DNA from 4 places in the Bacillus sp. AC266 genome. Region 1 is predicted to be linked to each of the others. Evidence: riboswitches for the same ligand, from Rfam matches in the RefSeq annotation. Region 1 holds a riboswitch; each other region holds the start of a gene.

The links. A riboswitch is a leader RNA that binds a small molecule or an ion and turns the genes downstream of it on or off. The one in region 1 is predicted to bind S-adenosylmethionine.
Region 2: another riboswitch for S-adenosylmethionine. It lies ahead of AC0IXC_RS15620 (Na+/H+ antiporter NhaC family protein); the one in region 1 lies ahead of AC0IXC_RS17450 (methionine ABC transporter ATP-binding protein).
Region 3: another riboswitch for S-adenosylmethionine. It lies ahead of AC0IXC_RS01685 (M20 family metallopeptidase); the one in region 1 lies ahead of AC0IXC_RS17450 (methionine ABC transporter ATP-binding protein).
Region 4: another riboswitch for S-adenosylmethionine. It lies ahead of AC0IXC_RS20910 (LLM class flavin-dependent oxidoreductase); the one in region 1 lies ahead of AC0IXC_RS17450 (methionine ABC transporter ATP-binding protein).

What each region holds. Positions count from the first base shown of each region.
Region 1 covers NZ_CEEDEC010000004.1:76,047-83,816, forward strand. The annotation lists gene sufC (Fe-S cluster assembly ATPase SufC) at 1-361, opposite strand, end outside; gene metQ (methionine ABC transporter substrate-binding lipoprotein MetQ) at 599-1,405, opposite strand; gene metQ (methionine ABC transporter substrate-binding lipoprotein MetQ) at 1,477-2,289, opposite strand; gene AC0IXC_RS17445 (methionine ABC transporter permease) at 2,312-2,977, opposite strand; gene AC0IXC_RS17450 (methionine ABC transporter ATP-binding protein) at 2,970-3,995, opposite strand; SAM riboswitch class I at 4,304-4,411, opposite strand; gene AC0IXC_RS17455 (hypothetical protein) at 4,537-4,881, opposite strand; gene AC0IXC_RS17460 (thioredoxin family protein) at 5,034-5,342, opposite strand; gene AC0IXC_RS17465 (toprim domain-containing protein) at 5,346-5,690, opposite strand; gene gcvH (glycine cleavage system protein GcvH) at 6,064-6,447, opposite strand; gene AC0IXC_RS17475 (arsenate reductase family protein) at 6,489-6,854, opposite strand; gene AC0IXC_RS17480 (DUF3937 family protein) at 7,462-7,704, opposite strand.
Region 2 covers NZ_CEEDEC010000003.1:465,481-473,250, forward strand. The annotation lists gene AC0IXC_RS15595 (sensor histidine kinase) at 1-1,036, opposite strand, end outside; gene liaF (cell wall-active antibiotics response protein LiaF) at 1,036-1,776, opposite strand; gene AC0IXC_RS15605 (PspA/IM30 family protein) at 1,883-2,545, opposite strand; gene AC0IXC_RS15610 (lmo0954 family membrane protein) at 2,590-2,946, opposite strand; gene AC0IXC_RS15615 (GNAT family N-acetyltransferase) at 3,257-3,679, shown strand; gene AC0IXC_RS15620 (Na+/H+ antiporter NhaC family protein) at 3,748-5,064, opposite strand; SAM riboswitch class I at 5,159-5,264, opposite strand; gene AC0IXC_RS15625 (ribonuclease FAU-1 family protein) at 5,385-5,903, opposite strand; gene gltP (glutamate/aspartate:proton symporter GltP) at 5,972-7,246, opposite strand; gene AC0IXC_RS15635 (murein hydrolase activator EnvC family protein) at 7,740-7,770, shown strand, end outside.
Region 3 covers NZ_CEEDEC010000001.1:332,206-339,975, forward strand. The annotation lists gene AC0IXC_RS01655 (DoxX family protein) at 1-135, shown strand, start outside; gene AC0IXC_RS01660 (monooxygenase) at 305-610, shown strand; gene AC0IXC_RS01665 (DUF1904 family protein) at 897-1,229, shown strand; partial or broken gene AC0IXC_RS01670 (hypothetical protein) at 1,444-1,767, opposite strand; gene AC0IXC_RS01675 (VOC family protein) at 1,913-2,305, opposite strand; gene AC0IXC_RS01680 (AAA domain-containing protein) at 2,417-4,726, shown strand; SAM riboswitch class I at 4,802-4,903, shown strand; gene AC0IXC_RS01685 (M20 family metallopeptidase) at 4,992-6,197, shown strand; gene AC0IXC_RS01690 (Lrp/AsnC family transcriptional regulator) at 6,333-6,773, opposite strand; gene AC0IXC_RS01695 (SDR family oxidoreductase) at 6,941-7,705, shown strand.
Region 4 covers NZ_CEEDEC010000005.1:183,844-191,613, forward strand. The annotation lists gene AC0IXC_RS20895 (response regulator aspartate phosphatase) at 1-115, shown strand, start outside; gene AC0IXC_RS20900 (Phr family secreted Rap phosphatase inhibitor) at 115-273, shown strand; gene AC0IXC_RS20905 (ATP-grasp domain-containing protein) at 665-1,621, opposite strand; gene AC0IXC_RS20910 (LLM class flavin-dependent oxidoreductase) at 1,614-2,672, opposite strand; SAM riboswitch class I at 2,755-2,861, opposite strand; gene AC0IXC_RS20915 (hypothetical protein) at 3,123-3,329, shown strand; gene AC0IXC_RS20920 (hypothetical protein) at 3,579-3,968, opposite strand; gene AC0IXC_RS20925 (DUF4352 domain-containing protein) at 4,274-4,825, shown strand; gene AC0IXC_RS20930 (DAK2 domain-containing protein) at 4,924-5,094, opposite strand; gene AC0IXC_RS20935 (RrF2 family transcriptional regulator) at 5,286-5,792, opposite strand; gene AC0IXC_RS20940 (FMN-dependent NADH-azoreductase) at 6,003-6,644, shown strand; gene dhaK (dihydroxyacetone kinase subunit DhaK) at 6,719-7,770, opposite strand, start outside.

The DNA.
Region 1 (7,770 bases):
TCATAAGAGAAATTTCATCGCCTTCTTCACGACGTGCATTAATTGCAGAACGTAAGAAGTCCGCGTTTGTTACTCCGCTAATTTCACTTGGATATTGCATTGCTAAGAATAGACCTGCTAGCGCACGCTCATCTACTTCCATTTCTAATACATCTTCACCGTCGATGATTATGCTACCTTCTGTTACTTCATACTTTGGGTGACCCATAATCGCAGAAGATAAAGTTGATTTACCTGTTCCGTTAGGTCCCATAATTGCGTGGATTTCTCCACCTTTTACTTCAAGGTTTACACCTTTTAAAATTTCTTTGCCATCGATTGATACGTGTAAGTCTTTAACCGTTAATGTAGAACCAGCCATCTCAATACCTCCATTAATCCTCTATATACATTTTAAAAATTACTAAAACGTTCATATTCTCATTTTATTCTCATTCTAATCTTATAGCAAATAAAATGATATCGCAAACACTAAGAAAATGTAACAATTTTTTCACAAATGTATATAAGTATTTCCTTTACATCCTCTTATGATACACCTTTCTTCTTATATATATAAAGAAAAAAGGACTGGGTTATTCCCAGCCCTTTCCAGCACCTATTCGTTCACAGGAAGTACAGCACCTTTATATTCTTTGTTAATAAAATCTTGAATTTCTTTTGAATGTAGCACTTCTACTAGCTCTTTAATTTCTTTTTTCTTCTCGTCACCTTTACGAACTGCGATAATATTTGCGTAAGGAGAGTCTGATCCTTCAATTGCGATTGCATCCTTTGTTGGATTTAATTTCGCATCAATTGCGTAGTTTGAATTAATAAATAAAGCATCACCTTCATTGTTTTCGTACAGCTTCGGTGAAAGTCCAGGTTCTACATCTGTTTTAAACTTTAAATTTTTCGGATTTTCTACAACATCTTTTACTGTTGCTTTAACAACATCTACACCGTCTTTTAATTTAATAACGCCGCCTTTTTGTAACAATGCGAGCATACGGCCACGCTCCGCTACGTTATTACTCATAATAACTGTTCCGCCATCTGGAAGTTCTTTTAAGCTTTTATATTTCTTAGAATAAATGCCCATTGGCTCTAAATGAATTTTTCCTGCATTTACAATTTTGTATCCTTTTTCTTGAATCTCTTTATCTAAATAAGGGATATGTTGAAAATAATTTGCATCGATTTCTTTATCAGCTAATGCCTTATTTGGTAAAACATAATCCTGGAATTTTTTTATCTCTAACTTAATGCCCTTTTTCTCTAATATTGGCTGTGCCTTTTCTAAAATAACAGCGTGCGGTATATTAGAAGCGCCAACGACAAGCTTATTCTCATCTTTCCCCCCGCAAGCAGCTAATGTAAATACAGACAGTGCTGTAACAACTGACAATAGAATCTTTTTCATATGATGTCCCCTTCTCCCCTATATTTATGTAGTAAAAAAAGGACCGGCATACACCAGCCCTTTTTCCGCAATTATTCTTTTACAGGAACAACTGCCCCTTTATATTCTTTAGTAATAAAGTCTTCAATTTCTTTAGAATGCAGTACTTCTATAAGAGCTTTAATCTCTTTTTTATCTTTATCGCCTTTACGAACAGCTACTACGTTTGCGTATGGAGAATCATTTCCTTCAATTGCAATCGCGTCTTTTTCTGGGTTTAATTTCGCATCAATTGCATAGTTAGAATTAATTAGAACCGCATCGCCTTCTTTATTGTTATACACTTGTGGCAATAAACCAGGCTCAATATCTGTTTTGAACTTTAAGTTTTTCGGATTATCCGCAATATCTTTTGGAGTTGCTTTAACTGGCTCTACTCCGTCTTTAATTTTTAAAATGCCTTCTTTTTGTAAAATTGCTAAACCACGACCATGATCAGTAACAGAATTACTCATAATAATTGTCGCCCCGTTTGGAAGTTCTTTTAAGCTCTTATATTTTTGAGAATACACACCAATCGGTTCTAAATGAATTTTTCCTGCTATTTCAAAATCATATTTCTTATCTTTGATCTCTTTTTCTAAATACGGAATGTGCTGAAAGTAGTTTGCATCTAATTCTTTATCTGCTAACGATTTATTCGGTAACACGTAGTCTTGGAATTTTTTAATTTCTAACTCAATTCCTTTTTTCTCAAGTAACGGTTTTGCCTTTTCTAAAATTTCAGCGTGCGGTACGTTAGAAGCACCAACAACAAGTTTCTTTTCATCTTTATCTTTCCCGCCACAAGCAGCTAACCCAAAAATTGAAGTTGAAATAAGTGCTGTAAGTAATAATTTTTTCATTTGAAATATCCCCCTGTTTTCATTATCTTTTATCTATTCGAGTCGTTAAACTATCACCAATCCACTGAATTAAAAATACAACGAGTAATACACAAATTGTCGCAACGATTGTTACATCGTTATTTCCACGCTGGAATCCCTCTAAGTAAGCAAGTGTTCCAAGACCACCAGCACCAACAACACCTGCCATTGCTGTATAGCCTACTAAAGCAATAGTCGTAACCGTAATACCAGATACTAACGCTGGTAACGATTCTGGAATTAACACCTTCAAAATAATTGTGCTTGTTTTTGCTCCCATCGCTTTTGAAGCTTCAATTACACCTTTATCAATTTCACGAAGTGCGATTTCAACCATTCTCGCGTAAAACGGTGCCGCTCCAATAATTAAAGCTGGCAGCGCTGCACTCGCTCCGAGTATTGTTCCAAGAAGAATCTTTGTGAACGGGATTAATAAAATAATTAAAATAATGAACGGTATAGAACGGAAAATGTTTACGAACGCTCCAATCACCGTATTAATCGCTTTATTTTCCCATAAATTATCTTTCGCTGTCATAAAGAGTAATAGTCCTAAAATAAGTCCTAAAACAAATGTGGCAAGCGCTGCGATTGCCGTCATATATAACGTTTCACCAGTTGCTTCTAACATTTGATTCCAATCAATATTTGCGATTAACTTATCCATGTGCAATCACCTCCAGCTCTACTTGATCTTGATGAATCCCTTCTATTGCTTGCTGGATCGCTGTTTCTTCACCATTTAAATGAACGACTAAACTTCCGTAAGAGCCGTTATTCGTTTGCGCGATATTTCCTTGCAAAATGCTAACTTCTATATCACCGCGCTGCATTAACCTTTGAAGTACCGGTCTTTCTACCGCTTCACCGACAAACTGCAAACGAATTACTTTTCCATCTGGATACTTTTCTATTAAACTTTCAATCGTTTCATTTGTATCTTCAGAATCAGTTAACTGCTGTACAAATCGTTTTGTAATGTCTTGCTGTGGATTACGGAATACGTCAAGTACTGGACCCGTTTCTACGATTTTCCCTTTCTCCATTACAGCAACTCGATTACAAATTTTGCGAATAACGTGCATCTCATGCGTAATCAATACAATTGTTAAGCCGAGACGCTTATTAATATCTAACAATAAATCTAAAATTTGATCTGTCGTTTCCGGATCAAGAGCTGACGTTGCTTCATCACATAAAAGTACTTGTGGATTATTTGCTAACGCTCTTGCAATCCCGACGCGCTGCTTTTGTCCACCACTTAGCTGAGATGGGTACGCGTCTCCTCTTCCTTCTAATCCAACAAGATGAATTAACTCATCGACACGTTTTCTTCTCTCCGCCTTATCGACACCTGCAATTTCAAGTGGGAATGCGATATTTTCACGCACAGTTCGTGACCAAAGTAAGTTGAAATGCTGAAAAATCATTCCGATTTCTTGTCTTGCCTTACGAAGTTCATTTCCAGTAATCGCTGAAATCACACGATTCGCAATTGTAATTTGGCCAGAAGTTGGTTTCTCTAACTGATTAAACAATCTAATTAACGAACTTTTCCCAGCGCCACTATATCCAATAACACCAAATATTTCACCCTTATCTACTTTTAAGTTGGCGTTATCTACAGCAGTGACATCACCGCTTTTTGCCTTATATATTTTCTTTACATTTTCTAATAAAATCATGATGTTCACCCCTTTTTTGTTTAAAAAGCGTAAGCGGCTCGTTTAGAACAAGAGGGCGTTGGAATCCCAGACGTAGAGGCGCTTTTTGCCTCATAGGAAGGGATGAAACGACCGACTGTTCTAGCCGCTGGAGCTGGATTTCATAAAACTTTGGATAGACTCCGCATTTTTTTATTTTTCATGCGTGTAGTCCATCGTTATAGCTCCTCTTATTATTTGAATGTCCTCCGCATTCAAACAACAAAAAACCTTTCCGCTTCTAGAGAAGCAGAAAGGTTTATATGCGTATATAACAACATTATCCCTCTCTCTCATCTCTCAAAGCATTTGCTTTGCAGGAATTGGCACCATTTCAACATAAGTTGACGGTTGCCGGGCTTCACAGGGCACAGTCCCTCCACCTCTCTTAATAAGAGAAATCAGATTAAATTTTCGTCTGATTTAAAATTTATGAAATTGTCTATATTTTATGAATTGAATTGTATCAATATCCACATGCTCTGTCAACAGAAATTTTCGTAAAAAAAGAAACTTCAGAATTTTAAGCTCCGACTGACATCGGTTTACATATATGAAACATCGATTCAACTAATAACATCGTTCGATACGTTCCAGAATATTGTACCCGTCCATCACTCATTAACTTTTGCAACCTCATATTTCCAGTCACTAATTTTTGTACATCCTCTTCCTCTAAACAAACGATTTGTTCCGTTCCTCTCGCCTCTTTCAAAAGTTCTATATAATCTCTTGAAATTTGTAACGAACAGCATTCATCTCCAAAACGAAAATTAACAGTTCTTTCTCCTTGCCTTAAAAGCGGTTCTAAATGATATTGACCATTAGCGTAATTTACAAATGATTGAAGCAAAGAATATAATTTCATCCTAAACCACATCCCTCATATCACTTTCTATTACATACCATTCCCTCTTATTAAAGGGCAATCCTGTTATTTTCGCTCGACAAATACTGTATCTATCACGCATGTCGACATATTTCCCAAGAAATATGTCGAGGCGGCAAAAACTTTGCCGCCTACTTTAATTCCGTATATAAATATTCCACCGAATGAAATGCATATATTTTCTTCATCAGTGTCCCATTTTCAAAAATAAGTAAACACGGTACACTTTCTATCCCATACTCTTTCGCTAAATGCGGGGCATAATTTAAATCTAACATTCCAATTTTCAAATCTTCAATCGTCATCTCAACGACCGTTAACATCTTCTTTGCCAATTGGCATGTTCCACACATTGGTGTATACACATATAACACTGTTTTTTCTTCATTTCCTATTAGGGCTGTAGCTTCGGCACCTGTCCAATCAATCACTTCTATCATTCCTTACCGTAAATATTCTGTATAAACGTCAATGTCTGCTCCCCATAATACATTTGCTAAATGTGAAGAAGGTGCAGTCGCCACCTCGCGATACGAGCGATCAATATAAATATGCTCTGCTTGCGGAAATTCTTTTCGGAATTGTTTCCTTAACTTTTCTCCTGCATCATCAGCATCCACTAGCACATATACGTCCTTATCAAAAAATTGATCAATGAGCTCATCCATTTTCGACAAACCAATTGTACCATTTGTACAAACAATTTCCACTGGTTCACGAATAATAGATTCAATCTTTCTTCTATCCGATTTACCTTCTACAATAATGACTTTTTCCACATAAATCATATGTCATCACCCGATCACCATATACTATACAACCTTTAACTTAGTATATAGTATATTCGTTATTTTCATGTTGTTTCCTGTTTATTTTTGCAAAAGAAAAGCGCAAGCGGCTCGCTCAGATTGCGAGGGGGATGGAGCTTCTGAGGTAGAGGCGCCTTTTGCCTCACAGGAAGACGCGAAGCCACCGAACAATCTAGCCCGCTGGAGCTAGACAATGAAAAGCGCAAGCCGCTCGCTCAGCATGAAGCCTCCATGAAAAAAGTTTTTCAAAAACGTTCTCCTACATAATAATTAATATATATGTTTTTAAATTCATTATGTACACAACATAAAAAAGGACAGCACAAAGGCTGTCCTTTTTCTTCGACTATAATTAGTCTTGGTTTGTCATTTCTGCATATTTTTCTGCAGTTAATAACTTCTCAACTTGGCTTGCATCAGAAAGTTCAACTTTAACCATCCATGCACCCTCGTATGGAGATTCGTTAACTAGTTCTGGTTGGTCACTTAATTCTTCGTTTACTGCTACAACTTTACCACTTACAGGTGCGTATAGTTCAGAAACTGTTTTAACAGATTCTACGCTTCCGAATGGCTCGTCAGCTTGGATTGTTGCACCTACTTCAGGAAGTTCAACGAATACGATATCGCCTAACTCACCTTGCGCAAAATGAGTAATACCGATAACAACCGCATTACCTTCTGTTTTTACCCATTCGTGTTCTTCAGAGTAACGTAAATTATTTGGAATGCTCATGACTGTACCTCCAGTGAATGTATTAATTATGTAAAAATACCTTATTGGTACTTTTTCCACACACTTTCAAACTGCTCTTCGTTAAAACCAAGTGTTACACTCGTTCCATCTGTTACAATTGGACGTTTAATTAACATGCCATCAGATGCTAAAAGCTCATACATTTCGTCTTCGCTTGCATCCTTTAACTTATCTTTTAAACCAAGTTCGCGGTAACGCATTCCACTTGTATTAAAGAATTTTTTTAATGGTAATTCACTTTTCTCATGTAAATTACGTAAATCTTCTTTTGACGGTGGATTTTCAACAATATGAATCATCTCATATGCTACATCGTTTGCCTCAAACCATTTCTTTGCTTTTTGACATGTGCCACATTTTGGATATGAATAAAATGTTACTGTCATAAATTCACCTACTTTTTTACTAACCTTTACCTTTATCATATAGAAAACATTTTATTATTTCAAACGATTATTCGCTAAACTTTTACTTATTTCGTGATAATTTTTAATAATCCTGCTAATTTTTCTTATTTTTCCGCCATTTATTAAGAAAAAATAAATATATAATTTTTTAAAATTTTTTTCTCATCCCACGCCGAACATATATCTTAAACAAACGTTTGATTAACTACCTATTTTTCTTTGTTAGCCCTTGAGCTGTATCGGTTTCTTCTTACCGAACATACATCTTAAACAAACGTTTGATTAATTTCCTACTTTTCTTTGTTAACCTTTGAGTTGCATCGGTTTCTTCCTACCGAACATACATCTTAAACAAACGTTTATTTAACCATTTCAGCCTATAATCACAGAACCCGGAAACACTTTAAATGACAAAGGCGTACAGATAAAAGGAACTAACGATTTTGGCCGTAATAGTGAGAGTATTCCATGATGTTGAAGAAATTACTGCAATGAAAAAAGCCCTAATTAGGGCTTCTTATTCCGCTTTTACAGCAAGACTACTATCCATGAAATTGCTAATTGAATGAAATAAAAAAAGACGCATTTAAAGTGATGCGTCTTTTGGCAATGTTTCTTTTGTGAAATCATATAAAGCAACTGCGCCTAAAATAACCAATATACTTTCAGGGGCATCTAACAAAATAGTTCTCCAAGTTTCTGATATTACCCATTTAATACCTGCGGCTGATTCAAGATACGCTTGAAAATAACTGATTGTAAAATCAATTACACATAAACATACAAGTAATGTTAGACCAAATTGAATCAATTTCTTATTTTTAAACATGTAACACCTCTCAAAATTCATTGGATATTTCTGCTTTCAGTTCATTACATATAAAAATCTTTATAT
Region 2 (7,770 bases), on a different contig from region 1:
CAATCATAATAGGTACTTTCACTTCTATTTGCGTACCTTTATTCGGAAAACTAAGAACTTTTAATGTACCACCAATTTCATGAACTCGCTCTTGCATTGACCTTAAACCGTATGAACCAGCCTTATTAACACCAACTTTAAACCCAACACCGTCATCAATAATTTTCAAAATCGCATATTGATCAATTTTCCGAAGGCGTACTTCGGTTTTCTTTGCCTTCGCATGCCGTAAAGTATTAGACAGCGCCTCTTGTACAATACGGAATAAATGATCCTCTACACCTTTTTTTAATTGAATCGGTTCAATTAACCATTCAATTTTCATATGTTGCTTTCTAGACAGTTCTGTTAATAATTCTTCTATACCCTCTGTTAGTTTCTTACCTTCTAACTGCACTGGGCGTAAATGAAGGAGCAATGCTCTCATTTCTGATTGTGCATTTACAACCATATTCTCAACAAGCTGCAACTGTTTTTTCGTCGTGTCTGGAATTTCAGCTGCTTGCTCATTAATGGCTGACATCATCATCGACATTGCAAAAAGCTGCTGACTTACAGAATCGTGCAGCTCTCTCGCTAATCGATGCCTTTCTTGAGAAATCGCTTCTTGTCTCATCTCTTCATTCCAATGGGCTCGTTCATTCGTTACTTTTTGAAATAGCCCAGCTTGCTCCTCTAAGCGACGAGCAAGACCAATTACTTTTCGTTCCACTTCATGAAATTCATCGTCCGCAGTAAATGAAACATCACTCGGAAAATTCCCTCGCTCTACTTCAAATAGAAAAGTATTTAATCCTTGTATACGCTGTTCTATATAATAACCGATTGCATATCCTACAATTCCTCCGATAAGAAGACTCGTACTCATAATAAACAAGCCAATTGGAACAGAAGCAATGGATTCTTTCCAGAGTAAATCATAAACTTGTTGCTCGCTTTTCCATACATATACAATTGTACAAATAAGTGCGATACTCACAGAGGACAACATAGAATAACGAATATACATCCACGAAATATTCCTTTGTTTTTTCATTATACTTTCCTCACTTCCGTATCGCCTACGACAAGCGAAGAAATAATTTTAATACGACGAGGGGCTTCTTTATACTGTTCTGTTCTAAACGTAACATTACGGTTAAATCCAGTTTCTTCGTGTCCTGGCAGGAGCACTCGCCCAACAATAACAGAATGATTTAAAGACAATTCAATATCATATGGTACATATAAGCGAATATTACCAATGACGCCCCGAATCACAATAACCGTTTCTCCCTCTGGAATCATAGCAGTTGTTAAATCAATCTCGACGTCACAAGCACCATATTGGACGTTAATATCCTCTATTTCATAAATATGATCCATCATTCGTACATTACCTACAAACATATTTTTTATATACGGTTCTGTACGATATATTTGTTTTTCTTCATTTATATATCCTTTTTCTTTAATTTCAACTTTCATTGCTTTTTGCCGATGTCCTTGTTGAATAAGTTGATAACCAATTAAAGCTAAACAAGCAAACACAACAAGTACGAATGCCGCTGATGAAAATAAGAAGAATAAGAAGACAATACCACCGACAAATAAAAATACATTCCCTCTTACATAACGGTTCTTCTTTCGATAATGTCTTCCAAACATAATCATAATAAATGCAAATATTAGACCACCTGGTTCAAAATGTCCAAGTATCATATCAAGAAAAAGACCGAATCCAAATATGATGAGGAGCATCCCCATAAATTGTGTTTTTGAAAATTGCTTCTTCATTTCAGCTCCCCCCTCCTTGTCACATATACATAGAAGAAAAGGCATTGCTTTCCAACACCTTTTCTCCTATCACTATATCATAAGCCTGTTTTATTATATACTACAATTATTTTGTTACTTCTTTCGTTAACGATACTTCATTTTTCTCTTTCATTTCACTCTCTAGTTTTGCAATTTTCATATCAAATGTATCACACTCATGCTCTTCATTTATACGAAGCTCTATGTCACGAATGTGATCTTCAATTTCTTCGAATCGTAAGAACGGATTATTTTCATCCATTTTATGCATAGCAGTATTCATACGGCGGTTTGCATGCGCCATATTTTCACGTGCCATTAATTCCATACGCTTTGCGTTCATTTCTTTTAATTTATTTTTCATTTCTGAAAGACGACGCTCTAACTCATCAATTTGCTCTACAACACCAGCATACATTTCTTCTAAGCGAGTTACTTGCCCTTCATAATACGCTACTTCTTCTAATGCACGTTCATGCAATTGCAATTCGCCTGCTTCTTGTGCGATGATAGCTTGCTTTGATCTTTTATTAACGAAATAACGTGCTTGCTCAAGCTCACGAGCGAAGTTAGATTTTAATGCTTTATGACGCTGAATTAACTTCTCAATTTTTGTTATTTCACGCTCACTATCGCGTAAATATTGGTTTAACATAGCAATTGGATTTTTTCTTTCTTTCTCATCTAACACATTATGAAAATCAGCTAAAATTGCATCGCGTACACGTCCGAATAAAGATTGTTTCATTATAATCTTCCTCTCTTCTACTTTATAATTTGATTTATTTTATATTAGTTTTTCATTAACTTGTTCCACTCATCTTCAAAGTTGCTATATGGTTTAGCACTTTCTGGAGCAGAATCAACAACTACATTTTTTCCTTTTTTCCACTCACGGTATCCGTAGTATAAAACTACTAATGCTGCGATACCGATTAATGCTGGGGAATGAGAAAGCGCAATGGACAAACCGATTAAACCAACAATACCCCAAGCTAACTTTCCAAAGAATGATTTAGCTCGCACAAATGATTTATAGCTCCAGTACACAACTCCTGCTCCAATGGCGAATCCTACAATACCAGCAAGACTACCAAGAGCAATTAAAGCCAAAATACCGGCTGCGATAAACGCTAGAAATTGTTTCATCTTGTGCTTGCCTCCCTTCGATTTGATACTCTTATCTTAACTATTTTTTCATTTTTTCATAACGAGCTTAAGAACTGTTTTCGACTCAGACTTAAGACTGAGTTGCATTCAGCCTTTTGCAAAACGAACATGTATACGATGCGTATAGATACAGAAAAATTCTTATTCAATAACGGATGAAAATCTCAACTTGCGCGTCCAAAAAATTAGCAATACATACAAACGTTTATTAAATTACATTAAATATATTATTAAGAAAATTATGTTAAAATAAATCAGAAGGCTACATTTAAATTAAAGGGGATATATCATGAATTTACACATTACGAAAGAAATCAATACCGCCGCTAAAAACTATATAAACAATCAGCTTTATGAATATAATTTAAAGCACTTTCCATCTGATTTAAGAGACAGATACTTAGAGATTCATTTATTTCTTAAGGATGAAAATGGTAAAATATGCGGGGGAATATTAGGTGAAGTCTGTTGGAATTGGTTAGAGATTCACTCTTTTATCATCGATGAAGATATACGTGCATTAGGGTATGGAACTAAACTGTTATTAGAAGTAGAAAAAATCGCTTTAGAAAGAAATTGTGATTTTATAAAAGTTGACACTTTAAGCTTTCAAGCATTAGATTTCTATAAAAAATATGGTTATAAAGAGTATGGTATCCTCGATAACGTAGGAAGAGATTATAAACACTACTATTTGAAAAAGGATTTATAAATAATAAAAAACGCTCAGAGAATGTTCTCCGAGCGTTTTCAACTGCTAATAATAAATGTCTCTTTATGTTATGCAGTTTTATGATACTCTTTTTTTTCCGCCACTTTAGAAAATCTCGGGAAACCAATTAATATAGAAATGATTCCACATACTCCAACTAAAATTGGATAAAATGCATATGGTAACAATTCGACCGGAGATAACGCAGCAAATCCTGCCGCTGTTAACATTTGAGCACCATATGGGATTAACCCCTGTACACAGCAAGAGAAAAGATCCAGTACACTCGCTGATTTACGGGGATCAATTTCATACTGATCCGCAATTTTTTTCGCAAGCGGACCTGTAAAAATGATAGAGATTGTATTGTTTGCTGTACACACATTCGTCATACTCACTAAGCCAGCAATACCAAACTCCGCTCCTTTTTTCGAACGAATATTACGTGTTAAAAGATTCATTAAATATTGAATGCCACCATTATATTGGATAAGTTCAACCATACCACCGATTAATATAGCAAGTAGTACTAGCTCCATCATACCGCCCATTCCAGTCGTTACACTTTTAAAGAAACTCTCTAACGTGTAACTTCCATCTATAAGGCCGATAGCACCTGATAATATTGTTCCACCAGTTAACACAATAAGTACATTCCAGCCAAGTAGTGCTGTAATAAGTACTCCTGCATACGGTAAAATCTTTATCCAGTCAAAACTATGGGCTTTAACTTGTGTATCACTTCCTAAAGTAATTATTACTAATAGTACAATTGTAATAATAGCGGCTGGTAATACAATTAAAAAGTTCGTTTTAAACTTATCTTTCATTTCTGTTCCTTGTGAACGAACAGCAGCAATTGTTGTATCTGAAATAAATGATAAATTATCACCAAACATCGCTCCGCCCACAACAGTAGCCATCGCAAGTGCTATTGAGATATCAGTTTGCCCACTAATACCTACAGCAATCGGTGCTAGTGCTGCAATTGTTCCCATTGAAGTTCCCATCGCTAATGAAATAAATGCCCCTATAACAAAAATTCCAGCAACGATAAATCCTGGTGGCAAAATAGATAACGCTAAGTTAACAGTGGAATCAACTCCGCCCATTCCTTTTGCTGTTTCAGAAAACGCCCCTGCAAGTACAAAAATTAATACCATAATCATAATATCAGGGTTTCCTGCACCTTTAGCAAATCGTTCTACTTTCACATTAAAGCTTTCCTTACGATTCATCACTAAAGCAATTCCTACGGCAATTGAAATTGCTACAAGTATCGGCAATTTATAGAAATCACCTGTAATAATTCCAGAACCAATAAATAGCGCCAAAAATATTCCAAGTGGTAATAACGCTAAACCATTTCCTCTCGTTTCTTTCAAAGTATCATCTCTCCCTAGTTTTCAACCTTTTCTAATGAACAACAAAAGACCTCTTCCGATGAGAAGAGGTCTTATACATCTATAAGAAACACTCTTCTCATCTTTCAAGCACATGCTTGCTGGATTTGGCACAGCACTCTGAAATCGAGTCCGCTGCCGAGGCATCGTAGGGCCAGTCCCTCCGCCTCTCTTTATAAGAAGGTTTCATATTTATTTTTTAATAATAATTTCTTTCCTAACTTTACTCGCTTACAAAACAAAAGTCAATTATTTTTTGTATAGATTTTTTTGGTAATTATACAAAAATATGAATAAACCAATCATTTTAACTTTTCGATTTCTTTATCCAATATTGAGATCCAATAAAATTTTCTATTTTTTATCGTCGCGATAATCCATTTTGTTGTATTCCATGCTAACTCATATTCTTCTTTTGTAACATCACCAATTTTATAGGCATCCTCTAACTCGTCTTCATCCAGTACATAGATCTCACCGTTCGGTAACAATACTACATCTAAATATAAATCATCAAAATAAGGTAAACCACGCTCGTCTATTTTATATTCTTTCGTCACGTCGATATAATATTGTACTAATTGTTTTTGATTGTCTAACATAGCTGTAATTGCAAAGTTTTTCCCGTTTATAAAATATTGCATCCATGTATACCCATCACCTGCAATGCAAAGCTGTTTACCATTGTATTCTTTATGACTAGGTTCCCTCACTTTTTTTATGTCCAGTATTCCTAACATTCCATCCTCTACTTGCTTAACCCTATAATCCTTCTCTATTAGTCGCTTCCACGAAGAACCGTCACCATATTTACGTTTCATTACGTCCGCTCCTCTTCTATATATAGAAAAGCCCCCACATATTATGTGAGAGCTTGTTCATATTATAATTAAGCTGCTTGACCCTTTTCAGATATCTCTTTTAAATAGGCTTGTCCTTTTTCAGCGTCATATTGACCTTCCCACTTAGACATAACTACAGCCGCTAAAGAGTTACCTACAACGTTAACTGCTGTACGAGCCATATCTAGAATACGGTCAATACCTGCAATAAACGCTAAACCTTCAGCTGGAATACCTACTGTACCAAGTGTTGCTAATAATACAACGAATGATACGCCCGGTACACCCGCGATACCTTTTGATGTAACCATTAATACAAGTAATAACGTAATTTGTTGTGTAATGGATAATTCAATACCGTACATTTGCGCTAAGAAAATTGCCGCAATTGCTTGATATAAAGTTGATCCATCTAAGTTAAATGAATACCCCGTTGGAATAACGAAAGATGTAATTGCTTTCGGACAACCGAATTTCTCCATTTTCTCCATAATTTTCGGTAAAACCGTTTCTGAACTTGCTGTAGAGTACGCTAAGATCAGCTCGTCTTTTAAAATTTTAAAGAATTGGAAAATGTTAATACCGAATATTTTCGCTGTAAGTCCTAATACAACTACAACGAAGAAGATCATTGCTCCGTATACTACAATGAGTAATTTCCCTAATGGAATTAATGAAGCTAATCCGAATGTAGAAACTGTAACACCAATTAATGCGAATACACCAAATGGTGCAAACTTCATAACTTGGTTCGTTACATAAAACATTGCATCTGCTACACCTTGGAAAAATTGTAGAACTGGTTTGCCACGCTCACCAATTGCTGCTACACCTAAACCAAATAATACTGAGAAGAAGATAATAGCAAGCATATCACCTTCAGCTAATGATTTCATAATGTTCGTCGGAACAATATTTACAAACGTATCTGCGAACGAATGACTTTGTACTTGCTCTGTCGTATGTGTATATTTAGAAATATCTGTTTTTGTTAACTTATCCATATCAACGCCTTTTCCAGGTTGGAAAATGTTTGCTATTAATAGACCGACAGCAATTGCAATCGTTGTAATAATTTCAAAGTAAATAATTGTTTTTCCGCCTAGTCGACCTAACTTTTTAATATCGCCAACACCAGCAACCCCAACAACAATACTCGCTACAACAATCGGTACAACAATCATCTTAATTAATCGGATGAAAATATCACCAATTGGTTGTAAGTACTTCACCACTTCCTGATTGCCAAAGAAAATCGCCCCAACTGCAATACCAAGCGCAAGTCCTATTAAAATTTGCCATGCAAGTCCTATTCTTTTCATACTTGTGGTAACCCCCTCTTCGATGTGTCACTCTATCTCTCATTCTATCTCTATAAAACTTGAAATTAAGAGTATTACATATTATTCGACAATTCACTACATTTTGTCCCTGTTGAAAATCATAAATCAAAATTTAAAATCTGACAACAAAATAAGTTTGCACGAATGCAAATAATTTTCTTGACAAAAACAAACTTCATGTCAGAAAACCTCACATGAAATCGATTCCTTACTAGTGATTGATAGGTTTTTAAAATACTGTTTCATTACGTAAAATTCCATCATTTCCCATGTTTTTTTAAAAAAAATATAGAAATTGATATCTTTTTCTATACATTCAAGAATTTTAAATTTATGACAAACACTACGAAAAGATACTAAATTCCGACAAAACTTAGCAAAATTATAAAATTTTCTTTACATTATGATTACAACGATAGACACTCTTCTTCTTATGATATATAACATTCATAGGGAAAGGAGCAAGACAACCATGAAAAAGAAATTTGCAGCATTTAGTGTTT
Region 3 (7,770 bases), on a different contig from region 1:
TTTTTGTTAGGCGGTACGATGCTTGCAGCTGCATTAACTCTTATCGTATTAGCGAAAGATCCCTTTAAGAAAGCGATACCTGCGCTTGTTTTGTTTGTTCTTAGTGTAGGGGTAAGTTTGTATCATATTTTTTAAACATAATCTTAAGCCGTTAAAATGTACGCGTTTAAGTTGCTATCATTTTGTAATTATTTTATAAAAGTGTCTGTGAAAAAGCAGGTGAAATCTTAAATGAATGCAGGAATAATAGTAGCATTCATTTAAGGTATTACATGCATTCGAATTGAAAAAGGGGTGAATAAAAATGGCATATTTATTACAAGTTGATTTTCCGTTTGAAGGTCCTTTTGGTGAAGAAATGGAAAAAGCATTTTGGGATTTAGCAAAAAGTATTAATGAAGAAGAAGGATTCCATTCGAAAATATGGACGGAGAATCAAGAAACGAAAGAAGCTGGAGGCATCTATGTATTTGAAGAAAAACAAGATGCTGAAAAATATGCCGAAATGCACAAAAACAGACTGCAAGCATCTGGTGTTAAAGATATTAGAATAAGAATTTTTCACATCAATGAAAAGTTAACTAAACTGAATCGTGGTTATAGTAAATAATGAGGGACACGGAATTTAAAAAAGAAGGGGGGAATCCCTTCTTTTTTGAATTGATGCTACAGAAAGAATAGCGTGTTTTTTAATTTAGGGTCATCTCTTTTTGATAGTTTGATATCGATGTGACAATACCCCTTTATTATTTTTCAGGTTACAATACATGTATTGCTTCAATAACATATGATCATTCTTAAGAATGTCATTGAAATGTACCAATAGATGTTAGTGCAGCAAAATAAATTGTGTTATGATGTGAGCAAATATAAAGCTATCTAACGGAGGGATTCACATGCCGCATGTTGTGTTTCGTGGAATTACTATTGAACAATTAAAAAGCATAAGCAAGCCATTAGTAGAAGAGCTCGCAGATATCTGTGAGTGTGGTACGGATAATTTCACCTTGGAACTACCAAGTTCTACGTTTGTATTCAATGGAGAAGAAATAGAAGCGTTTCCTCTTATTGAAGTGAAATGGTTCGAGCGTGGACAGGAAATTCGTGATCGATTTGCCAAGGCCATTACTACATATGTAATGGATTTTGGACTTCCAGAAGTAGAGGTTGTATTTACGGTTTTCACAGAATCAGCGTATTATATTAACGGGAAGCATTGTGCAAGTTAGAGCTATTTGAAAGATTTTTATAACATTTATAAGGGGTAGAACCACATTGCTATCAAGCTAAGTAAAGTAAATATCCAAAAACAAAAAAATGAACTCAATTCTCATAGACAACTAACTTTGAAGAGATAAAATTTTTGTTTTTGGGGACATCAAAATATTAGCTTAATGGATATGTGGCGCTACCCCATTAAGAAAAGAAATAGGAGAGAATATCCTATTTCTTTTTATTTCTATAATAAAATATAATTGCTAAATCCAAAGTAATGATAATAATTAGAAGTAATACTTCTATAAGTGCATCCGTTTTCCCATGTTGCAAAGACTTTATAAAGAAATCCCATTCTGTTTCATAGGGAGGCTCTGACCAATTTCGTTGCATTCCTAACACCATTCCATTTATGAAAAAGATAATACTTTATAGGATCCTTCCAACAAATACGGCAGCCACTTTTATATTCCAGCGCTGTATCTTAATTATATACAGGATTGGAAATAGAATAAGTATCCAAAAAATAATAATATAGATTGTATTAATCATTCTCTACTCCTAACAAAAGGATTGTGTTTTTAATCTTGGTGAATTCTCAGGTTGGAGGTATGTTTTATTGTTACTGGATATGCACTTGTAAAAACAAGGGCCGGAATTCCGGCTCTTTTTCTATCCCGCAAAATAAAGGTTTACTTTATCTCTCCGTCTCAAAAAACTCAATCCATTCTCCATCAGGACCAGCGAAGAATATGTAACGTGTTCCATCTGGTAATGTTTCAATTTCTTCTCCTAGTAGAAAGGTTACTCTGTGTTTCTGTAGTCTTTCGATTTCATCCTCTAATGAATCCACTTTAAAACAAATGTGATGTACTTTTCCTTCTGCCGGAAGGGAAGAGTTGTAACCTTCAATGAGTTCAAGTATCGTTTCTTTCGATTCTTCCACACCTAAAAAAGCGAGTTTTAAGTCTGGATTCGGGTGCCCCATACGTTTAATGAGCTGTAAGCCAACTACTTCTTTATAAAATGAAATAGATGTTTCTAAGTTTGTAACCATAAGTCCAACGTGTTCGATTCGTCTAACTGGCATGTGGATTCCTTCTTTCTGAAAATTATATACAATATATTATTGAAAATTAAGAAAATAAGCAAGATAAAAACCTTACAAATTTTAGAGTGTTATATGGTATAGTGAGAAAGTATGTTTGGGGAGAAGGAAGGAGATTATACGATGAATACAACTACTCAAACTCCTTCATTATCGGAAACAATGAAAGAGTGGCATTATGCATTAGCATATGAAATTAAACATTGGAAAACGATAGGTGGTAGTAAAATCTCTATCATTAACGGTCGTTTTTTATATACAGATTATGAAAGTACAGTATACGTATTTCAGCTTATTTCGGAAGTAAGCTTACCTGAAGGTTCACCAATTCGAATTGAGTTTGATGGTGAGGAAGCGACAGGAGAAGTATTATCTGTACATGGATTAGAAATAGAACTGAAATTAAATGATTATATACAAGGTGAAATACGAGAAGCTGTTTTATACAGTGAACCGTGGCAATTGTTAGAGCAACTACAAGAGAGATTGAAAGAAGCTCATAAAGATAAGCTGAAACGTAATCGTATAAAGCGTCTTGTTGATGGGACGAGCAGTCCGAAACATATTGAAAAGATGAAAAATACGAAAAATGAATTGGCGTATCGTTCTTTTTACAATCCAACAACGTACGTGTGGGGACCACCGGGAACAGGGAAGTCTTACAATTTATCGCGTATTATTTCTGCTCATTATCAAAAAGGAAAATCGGTACTTGTGTTAGCTCATAGTAATGCGGCAGTAGACGTATTAATGAGTGAAGTAACGAAGCAAATTGAGAAGAAGAAGAAATGGACGCCTGGAGAAATTGTTCGTTACGGTTATAGTCAACATGAACATATACGAAATCATGAAACGTTACTTGCATCGAAGTTAGTTGAAACGACGAATGGATCTTGGGGAGAAGAAAGACTCTATTTAGAAGAGACACGACAAGATCTTCGTGAAAAGATTTTATCATATAAAGCGACTTCTGCTGATAAGAAGCGTATACAAGAGATTGAAAGTGATCTTCGAAAGCAAAAAGCGAAAATTAAAGAAGTAGAAAAAGAATACATTGAAAACGCGAAAGTAATCGGCGCAACTTTATCGAAATGTGCAATTGATTCACTTATTTATGAGCGTACATTTGATTTAGTTGTCGTAGATGAAGTAAGTATGGCTTATGTTCCGCAAATCGCATTAGCTGCTTCACTTGGGAAACGTATTGTCGTTTGTGGTGACTTTTTACAGTTACCTCCGATTGCGATGGCGAACCATGAACTCGTTCGAAAATGGCTCGGTGAAGATATGTTTTATCATGCAGGGATTGTTGATTCTGTAAATAAATCAGAAGCACATCCGAACCTTTTTATGCTGCAGGAGCAAAGACGTATGCATACGGATATATCGAAGTTTACGAATTCATTTATTTATAAAAATAGAGTGTACGATCATCCATCTGTTTCAGAGCGTAAAGAACTTGCGAAACTGCAACCGTTCGCAAATGAGGCGAGTGTTTTATTTGATACGAGCTTAATGGGAGCCTTTTCTTTAAAAGACGCAGCTTCCGGTTCTCGTTTTAATATTATGTCTGGTTTAGTAGCGATGCAAATGATGTTAATTGGATTGTTAGACGGTGTTCAATCTATCGGTGTAGTTACGCCTTACAGGGCACAGTCCCGCTTTTTATCAACGTGCATTAGAGAAATGTTGCAGAGAACGAAATATCAAAACATACCAGTTTTAGCGGCGACGGTTCATAAGTTTCAAGGTTCTGAAAAAGATATGATGATTTTTGATACAGTGGATAGTTATCCGCAAGAACGACCTGGCGTGTTATTCTTTGACCATAAAAATCATCGCCTCGTCAACGTTGCAGTGACAAGGGCGAGAGGGAAGTTCATTCAATTATCAGATTGCCATTATATGCGTAAAAACCTTTCGAGAAAACAAGCGTTATCACAATTAACAGCTCATATAGAACGTCACGGAGATGTATATGATCGCACGACATCAAGACAATTGTGGGAGCGGAAAATTTCGAAACGTTTACGCTGGTTTATGGAAATGAATCTTGAAGAGCCGAAAGGGTTATTGAAAGATATTTTAGCCGCAAAACAAAAAATTATTATTTCACTTCCAAGTACAAAGCAAGTGGATAAGCGAGTCTGGCAAGCGTTAATGCGTACAAATGCGCAAATAACAGTGTATAGTGATGGACCAGTTCCGTTAAAAAATGTAAAGTTACAAAGACAAAATAAAGCATTCCCGTTTATCGTAATCGATGATGAAATCTTTTGGGCAGGAGCACCTCTTACATCTCAAATGATGTTTGAAGGTAGTATGGAATTTCCGTACGTATGTGCAAGATTACAAGCACCTGAAACAATTGGCGTATTAAAAGGGTTTTTAGATATTCGGTAAATTCAGATAGGAATTCCTTGACTTTTGCCTGGAATGAACTTAGAATGAAAATAATTTAATACAATTTTATGAAAATTCTTATCACGAGAGGTTGAGGGACTGGCCCTATGACACCTCGGCAGCGGATTCTTTATGAATACTGTGCCAATTCCAGCAAGGTAACTTGAAAGATAAGAAAGAAGCTCATTTTGACTGTATATACAGAAGCCTCTTTCTATCTTTTAGAAAGAGGCTTTTTTACGTGAAAATAAAAGGAGGAAGAAAAATGGGAGCGACAGGAGTAACGTCACAAAGAAAAACAATTGAAGAGAGTATAGAAAGAAATAAGGAAAAGTACATAGAAACAAGTCATAATATTCATGCGAATCCGGAGATTGGTAACCAAGAATTTTACGCATCAAGAACGTTAAGTTTGTTGTTAGGAAGCGCAGGATTTCAGTTGCAGCACAATATAGCTGGTCATGAAACAGGGTTCATCGCACGAAAAAGTTCCGGGAAACAAGGACCAGTTATCGCATTTTTAGCCGAGTATGACGCTTTACCAGGACTCGGTCATGCATGTGGTCACAATTTAATTGGCACAATTAGCGTTGCAGCAGCGATCGCGTTATCAGAAACGCTTGAGGAAATCGGGGGAGAAGTTGTCGTGTTCGGAACACCAGCAGAAGAGGGCGGGCCAAATGGTAGCGCAAAATCGAGTTATGTGAAAGCTGGCTTATTTAAAGATGTTGATGCGGCGCTTATGATTCATCCGAGCGGAAAAACAGCTCCAACGAGTCCATCACTAGCGGTCGATCCACTTGATTTTCATTTTTACGGAAAAACAGCTCATGCAGCGGCCTCACCAGAAGAAGGAATTAACGCATTAGATGCGATTATCCAGCTTTATAACGGTATTAATGCACTTCGCCAACAACTTCCGTCAGATGTGAGAATTCATGGTGTTATTACTGAGGGCGGAAAAGCACCTAATATTATTCCTGACTACGGCGCAGCAAGGTTCTTCATCCGCGCAGCAACGAGAAAAAGATGTGCGGAAGTAACAGAAAAAGTAAGAAATATTGCACAAGGGGCAGCGTTAGCAACAGGCACAAAAGTAAAAATTCATCAATTCCAAAATGAAATCGATGAACTACTCGTAACAAAAACATTTAATGACGTCGTAGCCGAAGAGTTAGAACTACTAGGTGAAGAGGTAAACCGTAAAGAAAGAGTAGGAATTGGCTCAACAGATGCAGGAAATGTAAGCCAAGTTGTACCGACAATTCATCCGTACATTAAAATCGGTCCAGATGATTTAATTGCGCATACGAATGAATTTAGAGAAGCAGCACGTTCAGAATTAGGAGATAAAGCGCTAATTACATCCGCAAAAGCACTAGCAAATACGGCGTATCGATTAATTACAGAAGAAGGTTTGTTAGAAAAGGTGAAGGAGGAGTTTAGGGAGGAGCAGAGGAATCAGGGGTAGGTGAGAAGGAGACGTATCTCTGGATTTTCTAGTAGGAAATTGAATGAAAAAAGAACCAGCCTATGGCTGGTTCTTTTTTCATTATATAAGAATTTTTCCACATACACTCGGTATCTTTATCTTAGTACCCTCTTATCAGAACGACAATTTCTCCTCAAACTCACTCTTTAAAACAATTAAAGGAGACGATAATCCAAATTGCATTAAGGAGTCTAAAAATGTAGCGAGAGAATCCATCGAATCGCTCATGACCTTCATCATATAATTAAACTCCCCGTTAATTCGATATAAATCAGTTACTTCGGGAGCGGCATTACAAAATTGGATGAAATCAGAGCATTGACTCGTTTTAAACATGATGAATGCTTGAATGTTCTTATTAATTTTAGAAGGCTCAAATTTCGTTCGGTATGCAGCTATAACGCCTTGATCTTCAAGTTTGTTAATGCGCTCTTTTACAGCAGGCTGCGTCATGGATATAATACGTCCTATTTCTGAAACAGAAATTCTCGCATTTTCATACAACAAGTTCATAATTTTATGGTCAATTTCATCTAGTTTTACTGTGTTTTGCATTGGATAGCCCCCCTTTTTTATTTTCTAAAGTAAATCGTAAATTATAACTATAATATCATAAGTAAAGGAACTAAATTACCTATAAATCTATATTTAAAATTATTAGTATTTGCTTAAAAATATAAGTATAGGATTTAATAAACGAAAATTTAGGAAGGGTGGAAAAAATGAAGAATCTTGATGGGAAAGTAGCGTTAGTAACAGGGGCGAGTCGCGGTATTGGTCGTGCGATTGCGATGAGATTGGCAAACGACGGTGCATTAGTTGCAATTCACTATGGCCGAAATAAAGCAGCTGCAGATGAAACAATTAGTGAGATTGAATCTAATGGAGGAAAGGCATTCTTAATTGAAGCGGATTTCAATTCAATTGATGGTGTCAAAAAGATAGTAGAACAATTGAAGAATGAATTACAAATAAGAGTTGGTACATCAGAGATTGATATTTTAGTAAACAATGCAGGGATAGGTACACAAGGAACAATTGAAAATACGACAGAAGAAGTTTTTGATGAAATTATGGCCGTAAATATTAAAGCACCGTTCTTCTTAATTCAGCAAACATTACCATTACTACGAGCAGAAGGGCGCATTATTAACATTTCATCGGCCGAAGTACGAATCGGTTTTACAGGGTCCATTGCATACGGTTTAAGTAAAGGTGCACTAAATACGATGACACTTCCTCTAGCTAAACATCTTGGAGAAAGAGGTATAACAGTGAATACAATTATGCCTGGATATACGAAGACAGATATAAATGCGAAATTGCTAGATAATTCGGAAATACGAAATTTTGCTACGAATTCATCTGTGTTCGGACGAATAGGGCAAGTTGAAGATATTGCAGATGTAGTAGCATTCCTTGCTTCTTCGGATAGCCGCTGGGTAACAGGGCAAATTTTAGATGTTTCTGGAGGATTTTGTTTATAGGGGCACTACTTCATACACATCAAGCTAATATTTTCATATCCCCCTAAATTAAAATTTTCTTTCTC
Region 4 (7,770 bases), on a different contig from region 1:
TGAAAAATTAGCAATCAAGTTTTACGAAGAAAGCGACACTGTAAAAGCTAGTAAATACTTTTATATTAGTCATCAAGCTAAAGAAAAAACTTTCGAAAAAGGAGCGTTAAAATAATGAAAAAACTTTTTGGAACGATTTTAGGCTTAGCACTTTCAGCTGTTTTATCTATAGGGTTAGCATTCCCTTCACAATCAGATTCTAAAGAACAGGTTAATTCGACTAAATCTAGTACAATTATGTACATGCAATCCAGTCACGGTGACTCCTGGTAATATAAAGAGTTTTTTTATCCGTTAACATCATTAATTACGAAAAGGGCACTACCTCAATGGGGTGCCCTTTCTTAAACAACATATAGCAGACTACTTATTAACTTCAGCCCATTTAACCTTAAACTCTGCGCCGAAATTATTTGCTTCTAAGCCACATTAATATACCATTTCACTAAATTTAAAAACCCCTCCACCTTAAGGTAGAGAGGATTTTCTAATTTTCATTTCAAACTACCCGAAATCTCCGTTAAGATAACCCCAACCTGCATCAGGGTATCCTAAACTTTTCCCACCAACTACAGCTCCTCTACCGAACGATCTTTCACCGATAAGATGTGCTATCTCTTCTTTTTTCCTATATTTGCACCAGAACCTTATTTTTTAATCAACGTTATTTAACTGACTCTACTTGTTTTTCTAATTCTATTCCAAGGAATTTAGCAAGCTCAAGCATACCAAATTGATTCGCTACAGACTCTGCGTCAGAATTATAGTTTGTGTTTGTATTAATATCATACGTATAAATTGTTCCATCCGAACTGCGAATAAATTCAATACCAGCAACGGTAATTTTATTTTCTTTCAAAAACTCTTTGTACTTTTCAATAATTGGCTCTTGGAAGTCCGATATAATTTCAAATTTTGTTGACGACTCTTTCTTACTCTCTTCTCCTACTGGGCAAAAAGCATCTTGAATAGAGCATACATCTGCCGGGCAAAGCTCAAATCCTTCTGATGTATCTACTTTAACTGCATATACAAACTGACCGCCTACAAACTCACAACGTGTAATATATGGTTCTGGCGCTTCAATATATTGCTGGATTAAAGTAATTCCATCAATAGGTTCTTCAAATGTCGGACCATCCAAATATTGTTCTAAAGCATCAATGGAATGAAACAGTTGAACACCAAGGCCTTTACCTGCACGGTTATGCTTTGTAATGAACGGTACTTCCCCTAACTCCCTTGCTGCTTTTACTATATTATCACGGCCAACAGCACCAATTGTTTTCGGCACTTGTATCCCAAAATTTCTTAATGCTGCATATTGATTCAATTTACTTACTTCAAGACGTAACGCTCGAGACCCATTAAATACTGTTCGTCCGTATCCCTCTAGCCAAGCAAGAACCCCTTCAGTCAATTCAGGTGCATATCGATGCCCTCTCGTATGTGAAGAGGCACTCATACGGCTATAAAAAACACCTTGGGGAGGTTCTTGTTCTAACGAAATTGTTCCTTCATCTAAAAACCATTCCTCATAAGGTAACTCCAGTTCTTCCAATCTTTTCACTAAATGATCCGTCCATTCCTTATTCTCATGTAATATGTAAATTTTACTCATTTGTAATCAATTCCTTTCTTTTTGCTTCAACTAACGGCATCACTTTTTCAGAAAATCGTTTCATCTCTTCAAGCTGCGGTGAAAATTGTAAAAGTAATAACGTAACACCCACTTTTTCAAAAGCAAGTATCCTTTCTGCAATTTGTTCTGGTGTTCCGATTAAATTAGGACGTAATCCGCGATTAGATACGGAATAATCATTTAGCTTCACTTGCTGTTCCAAATGCGATTTACTAATAAAATCTTGGTAACCCGCATAACCTAGAGCATCGTCTTTCACATCCGTTATACGTCTCCATTCTTCTAACGCCTCTTCTTCTGTATCACGACAAATGACATAAGCCGCGAGCCCGAATGACTGCAATGGCTCCTCTGTGACTTTCTTTCTACGATTCTTCATATCTTCTATTTTCACAAATACTTCTTCCACTGTTCCGCCATGCATTACATATGCATCCGCGTGATTTACAATGACCTCTTTTCCTCGCTCACTCTCACCACCTGCATAGATCTTAATGCCTTGTTTCTGCACAGGTTTTGGACTTAAATGTGTATGATGAAGCTCATAAAAGTTCCCTTTATAAGAAAACTCTTCTTCTTTCCAAAGTTCCTTCAAAATTGTTACAAATTCCTCTGTGCGATCATATCGTTCATCATGTGCGGTAAATATCCCGCCGTACTGTCTCGCTTCTTCTTCCCACCATGCTGAAACTACATTCAATGTAAAACGGCCATTACTTAATTGATCGATATTTGCTGCCATTTTCGCTGTAACTGCTGGATTGTGGAAGCCAGGTCTTACAGCTGTCATAATCTCTAATTTATCCGTTACTGCTGCAAGTGCTGCCGCAGTTGTCCACGCTTCTAAACTTGGTGCTGAAACACCTTTTATATCATTTAAATTTAATTCTGCTATAAGTGTTGTTGAAAAACCTAATTGTTCTGCCGCTTGCGCTGTTTGTTTTGCATACTCAAACGTAGGCGGCATAGATTCATCATCTACATTTCGAAGCCATCCCCCAAAAATCGGCAACCAAAAACCATACTCCACTACCTATTCCCCCTTTATCTTTTAGCCATAAAAAAAGCTACTCTTATCGAAATAAGAGTAGCCTTCTTGACTAAGTGAACCGCTCTTATCTTTCAGGTGTTTTTTCACCTGCAGGATTTGGCACCTTTCGTCTAAAACGAGGTTGCCGAAGTTTCATAGGGCCCGTCCCTCCACTTCTCAACATAAGAATTGTTTGATTTCCATTTATTATAATCATCAGAATAATAAAACTCAATACTTTAATACTTATTTTTCCGATAAACATTAAATGATATATGAAACATCATATTGTTATAGAGATTTATAGGGTGTTGTTTTACTTGCGGATATATAAAGGGGTATGTTGTATCATGTCGAAAACATCATTTATAACCAAGTTGCTTTACTTCTATCGTAAAGGAGATAGAGAATACGCCAAAATAAATATCAACCTAAAGAGGTGTTAGTAACATGAAAAATAAACGATGCGAGAATTGTGGTTCTACTACATTTAAAGAAGGAAGAGTTGGATCTGCTTATCATGCATATGTTTGTGAAGATGAATCTAGTAGATTCTTTTCAGGAGGGAAACGTTCCAAACTATTAACCACATTTTGTTTAGAGTGCGGTGAGGTGCAATCATTTAGAGTTGAAAAACCGGAGATATTTAAAGAATAAAATAATACTAATTACATATTATGCAGATGTTTATTAATGATACAGTAGGAATGATAACAACGGACGATTTCGCTACAACTAGAGTAAATACACCAATCATATTAATAAAAAAACAAGGAACCTATTAGTTGGTTCCTTGTTTTTTTAGCTAAAGCAGACTTCTTTGGAGAACCCAAATAAAAGTTAAATCGACTCCTATTTAACATTTCCCTTCAGATATATGACAGTAAAGAATACATCATCACGGTGTCAGCAAGCAAAAGTGTATTCTGCATTTCTGAAAACAGTAGATGGCAGATTGTGACCTGCTGAATCTGCTAAGAAAGAATATACAAGAACATCCTTAACATCATCTTTATTTCCACTAACGATGACATCAAGAAAATCTTCTATTTCGAATTCTGGCGTAAACAACACAATCTTAGTTGTTCTGTTTGGTTCTAAAGAAACAAACGTACGAGAGATTTCAACTAACTCATTTTGAGTCGGGAAAGAAATGTTTCGACTTCTCTTAACACTTATCGTTACATTACTAGTATGACAGCGTGAATCATTGTTTAACATAATGTTGAGAGCAGTTGGAATAATCCCATTTTCAGAAACTGGAACTCGAAACACTCCAGTAGATTTATGAGCCATATAATCACATCCTTTCAAAATAAAATATATTTACAATATATTAGATGCAAGAAACGTTCATTTTGATAGGGACAAATTATATGATTAATATATCTATAATAACCCTTGGTATTACTAAGCTAATGATTCAAAAGATTAACAAGTACCGTGAAAAATATGGAAGAGAACCAATCGAATGTATATTAAAAGTAAAAAGAATAAGGTGTCTAAAAGACCCCCTATTTCGATCCAATAATGAGACATTATGTTAATCTTATATGTATAGTTGCACAAAATTGAGAAACTTAAGGAGACAGATAAATTTTATGAAGAAATTATTCATATTACTTACTTTAATTCTAGTATTAGCCAGTGTTACGGCTGCTTGCACACAAGATAAAAAAGATAGTGCCGTTGAAAATGGTCCAATAGAAGAACCAACCGCAAAAAATGAAAATGAAGAATTAATAAATTTTGAAGAAAAAGAAGATATGAGCCGCTTGGAACAAGGTATTTTATTAGTTGGTGAGAGTGTTAAGGGAGGCTATTACTTGGCCACCGTTCAAAATGCATATTTAAATGCTAGTAACGATTCCGTCGTTGTTAATGTCTCTGTAAAAAATGTACGAGGTCAAATGATTGGACTATCAGAATTAAAATATAACTTAAAAGATGAAAAAGACGGAAAGGCCTATGAAGGCAAGGTGCTTGACCAAAACCCTTCTGATATACAAGTTAAACCAAATGAAACGGTAGAATTAAAAATAGCTTTTGAAGTAACAAGTACCGCAGATGAATATATGTTTTATATTGAAAGCTCTTTAGAATCTCTAGAAGCACACTGGAAAATCGATAAGCTGCAATCACAAAAAAACTAAGTCTCAAATAAGCAAAAAGCGCTGAAAAATTTGATATAGATACAAATGAAGAATATATAAAATTCCCTCCACCTTAAGGCAGAGGGACTTTCTAATTCCTATTTCAAACTACCCGCAATCTCCGTAAAGATAACCCCAATTGCATGTGCACCTGCATCTGGATAGCCTAAGCTTCTTTCACCAACTGTACCAGCGCGGCCCATACGAGCTACGATTTCTTTCGTATACTCTGCTCCTTTTTCAAAGGCGATTTTCACTATGTTTAAAATATCTGAAAACATAAATTCATTTACTTTTTACGAAAATAAAATTGTATTTTTTAGAATTTTAATATTAATCAATTTGAAACTTTATGAGTTAATTAAATGTGATATTTAAAGAAGGAATTTATGATGAAGTACTCACATGATGGAATTAATGTTAAAAAACAAAAAAACTCTAACTAATTCGTCATGGCGATTTAGTTAGAGTTTTTTTGTTTGAAGTATTCACGAGTATCTACCCTTATTTTTTCAGGTAAAACAATGTCAAGTTCTTTATCTAACCATGCAAGAGTCTTTTTACGGAGAAACTCACGCATGTGTTCTTCTGCTTCAAGCATTACTAAGTTAATTGTACAAGAAGAATTGCTAGGTTCACAAGAATTACAAGCCTCGTCTCGATATAGTAGGCCATTCTGCACAATATTTTTACATTGAAAAATAGGTTTTGGACCTTCGACAGCTTCTATTACATCCCAAAAAGAGATATCTTCTGGAGACTTAGCTAACCTATATCCTCCCTTTACACCTGGGACAGAATTCACAATGTCAGCTTTAGATAATTTACCGAAAACTTTTGAAAGAAATGTTTCAGAAAGTCCTTGAAACTCTGCCAAATCTTTTATTCCAACACTTTCCTTGGAAGGAGTATTAATTAAATAAACTAGGCAATGCAAGGCATATTCAACCCCAACACTATATTGCATATACAAATCACCTGCTTTTTATTTTAAGGGTTATCAAATTGTATCTTAGGACCATTTAGAATTTTAGTCAAATAAAAAAAGGCTCTTTTAGAATAGTATGTATTTCATTTGACAAAAATAATTTCAGAGTTTATATTAAAGACCGAACTAATCGACGATTAATTTAGTCGATAATTAAAACGTAAAAACTTTTAAAAAGGGGAAATACAAATGAACAAAACACTTATCATAAACGCACATCCGAAAGTGGATGATACATCATCAGTCAGCATTAAGGTTCTTAACCACTTTTTAGTATCTTATAAAGAATTAATTCCTAATAATGAAACGATTGAACAGATTAATTTATACGATGATGTAGTACCAATGATAGATAAAACTGTTTTAAGCGCATGGGAAAAGCAAGGAAATGGACAGAAGTTACCTGATGAAGAACAAAAAGTAACAGAGCGTATGTCCGAAATTTTACAACAATTTAAAAGTGCAAATACGTATGTTATCGTATTACCTTTGCACAACTTTAATATTCCATCAAAGTTAAAAGATTACATGGACAATATCATGATTGCACGTGAAACATTTAAATATACTGAAACTGGATCAGTGGGATTACTTAAAGATGGAAGAAGAATGCTTGTTATACAAGCAAGTGGAGGAATCTATACAAATGATGATTGGTATACAGAAGTGGAATACTCTCATAAATATTTAAAAGCAATGTTTAATTTCCTAGGTATTGAAGATTATCAAATCGTTCGTGCACAAGGAACAGCAGTACTAGATCCAAATGAAGTATTACAAAATGCATATAAAGAAGTTGAAGAAGCAGCTTCTAGATTGGCTAACAAATAAATTTTTTCACTGGAAGAATGATGGTTATAATTAAAGACCCCCTCCACCATAAGGCAGAGGGGATCTTTTAATTTCTATTTCAAACTACCCGCAATCTCCGTGAAGATCACCCCAAGTGCATGCGCACCTGCATCAGGATAGCCTAAACTTCTTTCACCAACTGTACCGGCGCGGCCCATGCGAGCTACGATTTCTTTCGTATACTCTGCTCCTTTAACCGCTGCTTCTGCACCTTTTTCGAAGGCAGTTTTCACGTCTGTGCCGTTTGAAGCACTGTCAATCCAAGAATCTACACATGGAGCAAGTGCATCAACAAGTGTTTTATCACCAACTACCGCTCCTCTACCGAACGATCTTTCACCGATAGATTGTATGCCTTGAAGTGCCGCTTGCAATATTTCAGCGAACTCTTTGGCTGTTAACTCACGTTTTTCGCCTGCTGCTTTACTAGCTGCGCGGAATGCTCCGCCCCAAATTGGACCAGAAGCGCCGCCGCAATGTTCCATAATAATCATTGAACAACCGTCAAGGAATGATCCGATCGTTACATTCTCTTGATCTACAATAGAATGCCACTCACGCTTTAATTGCTTAAATCCTTTTGCAACACTCATTCCGAAGTCTCCGTCACCTGCATGTGTATCTAACTCACAGAACGGTACTTCATTTTTAATAATAATGTCACTCATTTTATCAACGAGATAAATCATGTTATTTAATGTAATGACATTATCTTTAATAACAGCGTACTCTTCCGCTGTTTCTATTTCGAAGGAAACTTCCTTCTCTTCTACATCTTCAAGCACATTCACGTACTCTACACTTTGAACTGGTCCATCTACTTTAAACGCTGGTGTATTACACTCTTTCGATAACAACGTTTTTAACTCGTCATCTAACTTCATCACTGTTAAAGACATACCAGCCATATCGATACTCGTCATATAATTACCGACGAATACTCTATTAATTTTAATGTTTCTAGCAGCTAATTCTCTCGTAACTGCGTTGTTAAATAAGTATAGTTCTTGCAGTGGTGTGCCGCCAAAACCATTTACAAGAAGCGCAATTTCATCGCCATCTTTTACTCCTAAATCTTTTATTAAATCATTTGTCATACGGTTAG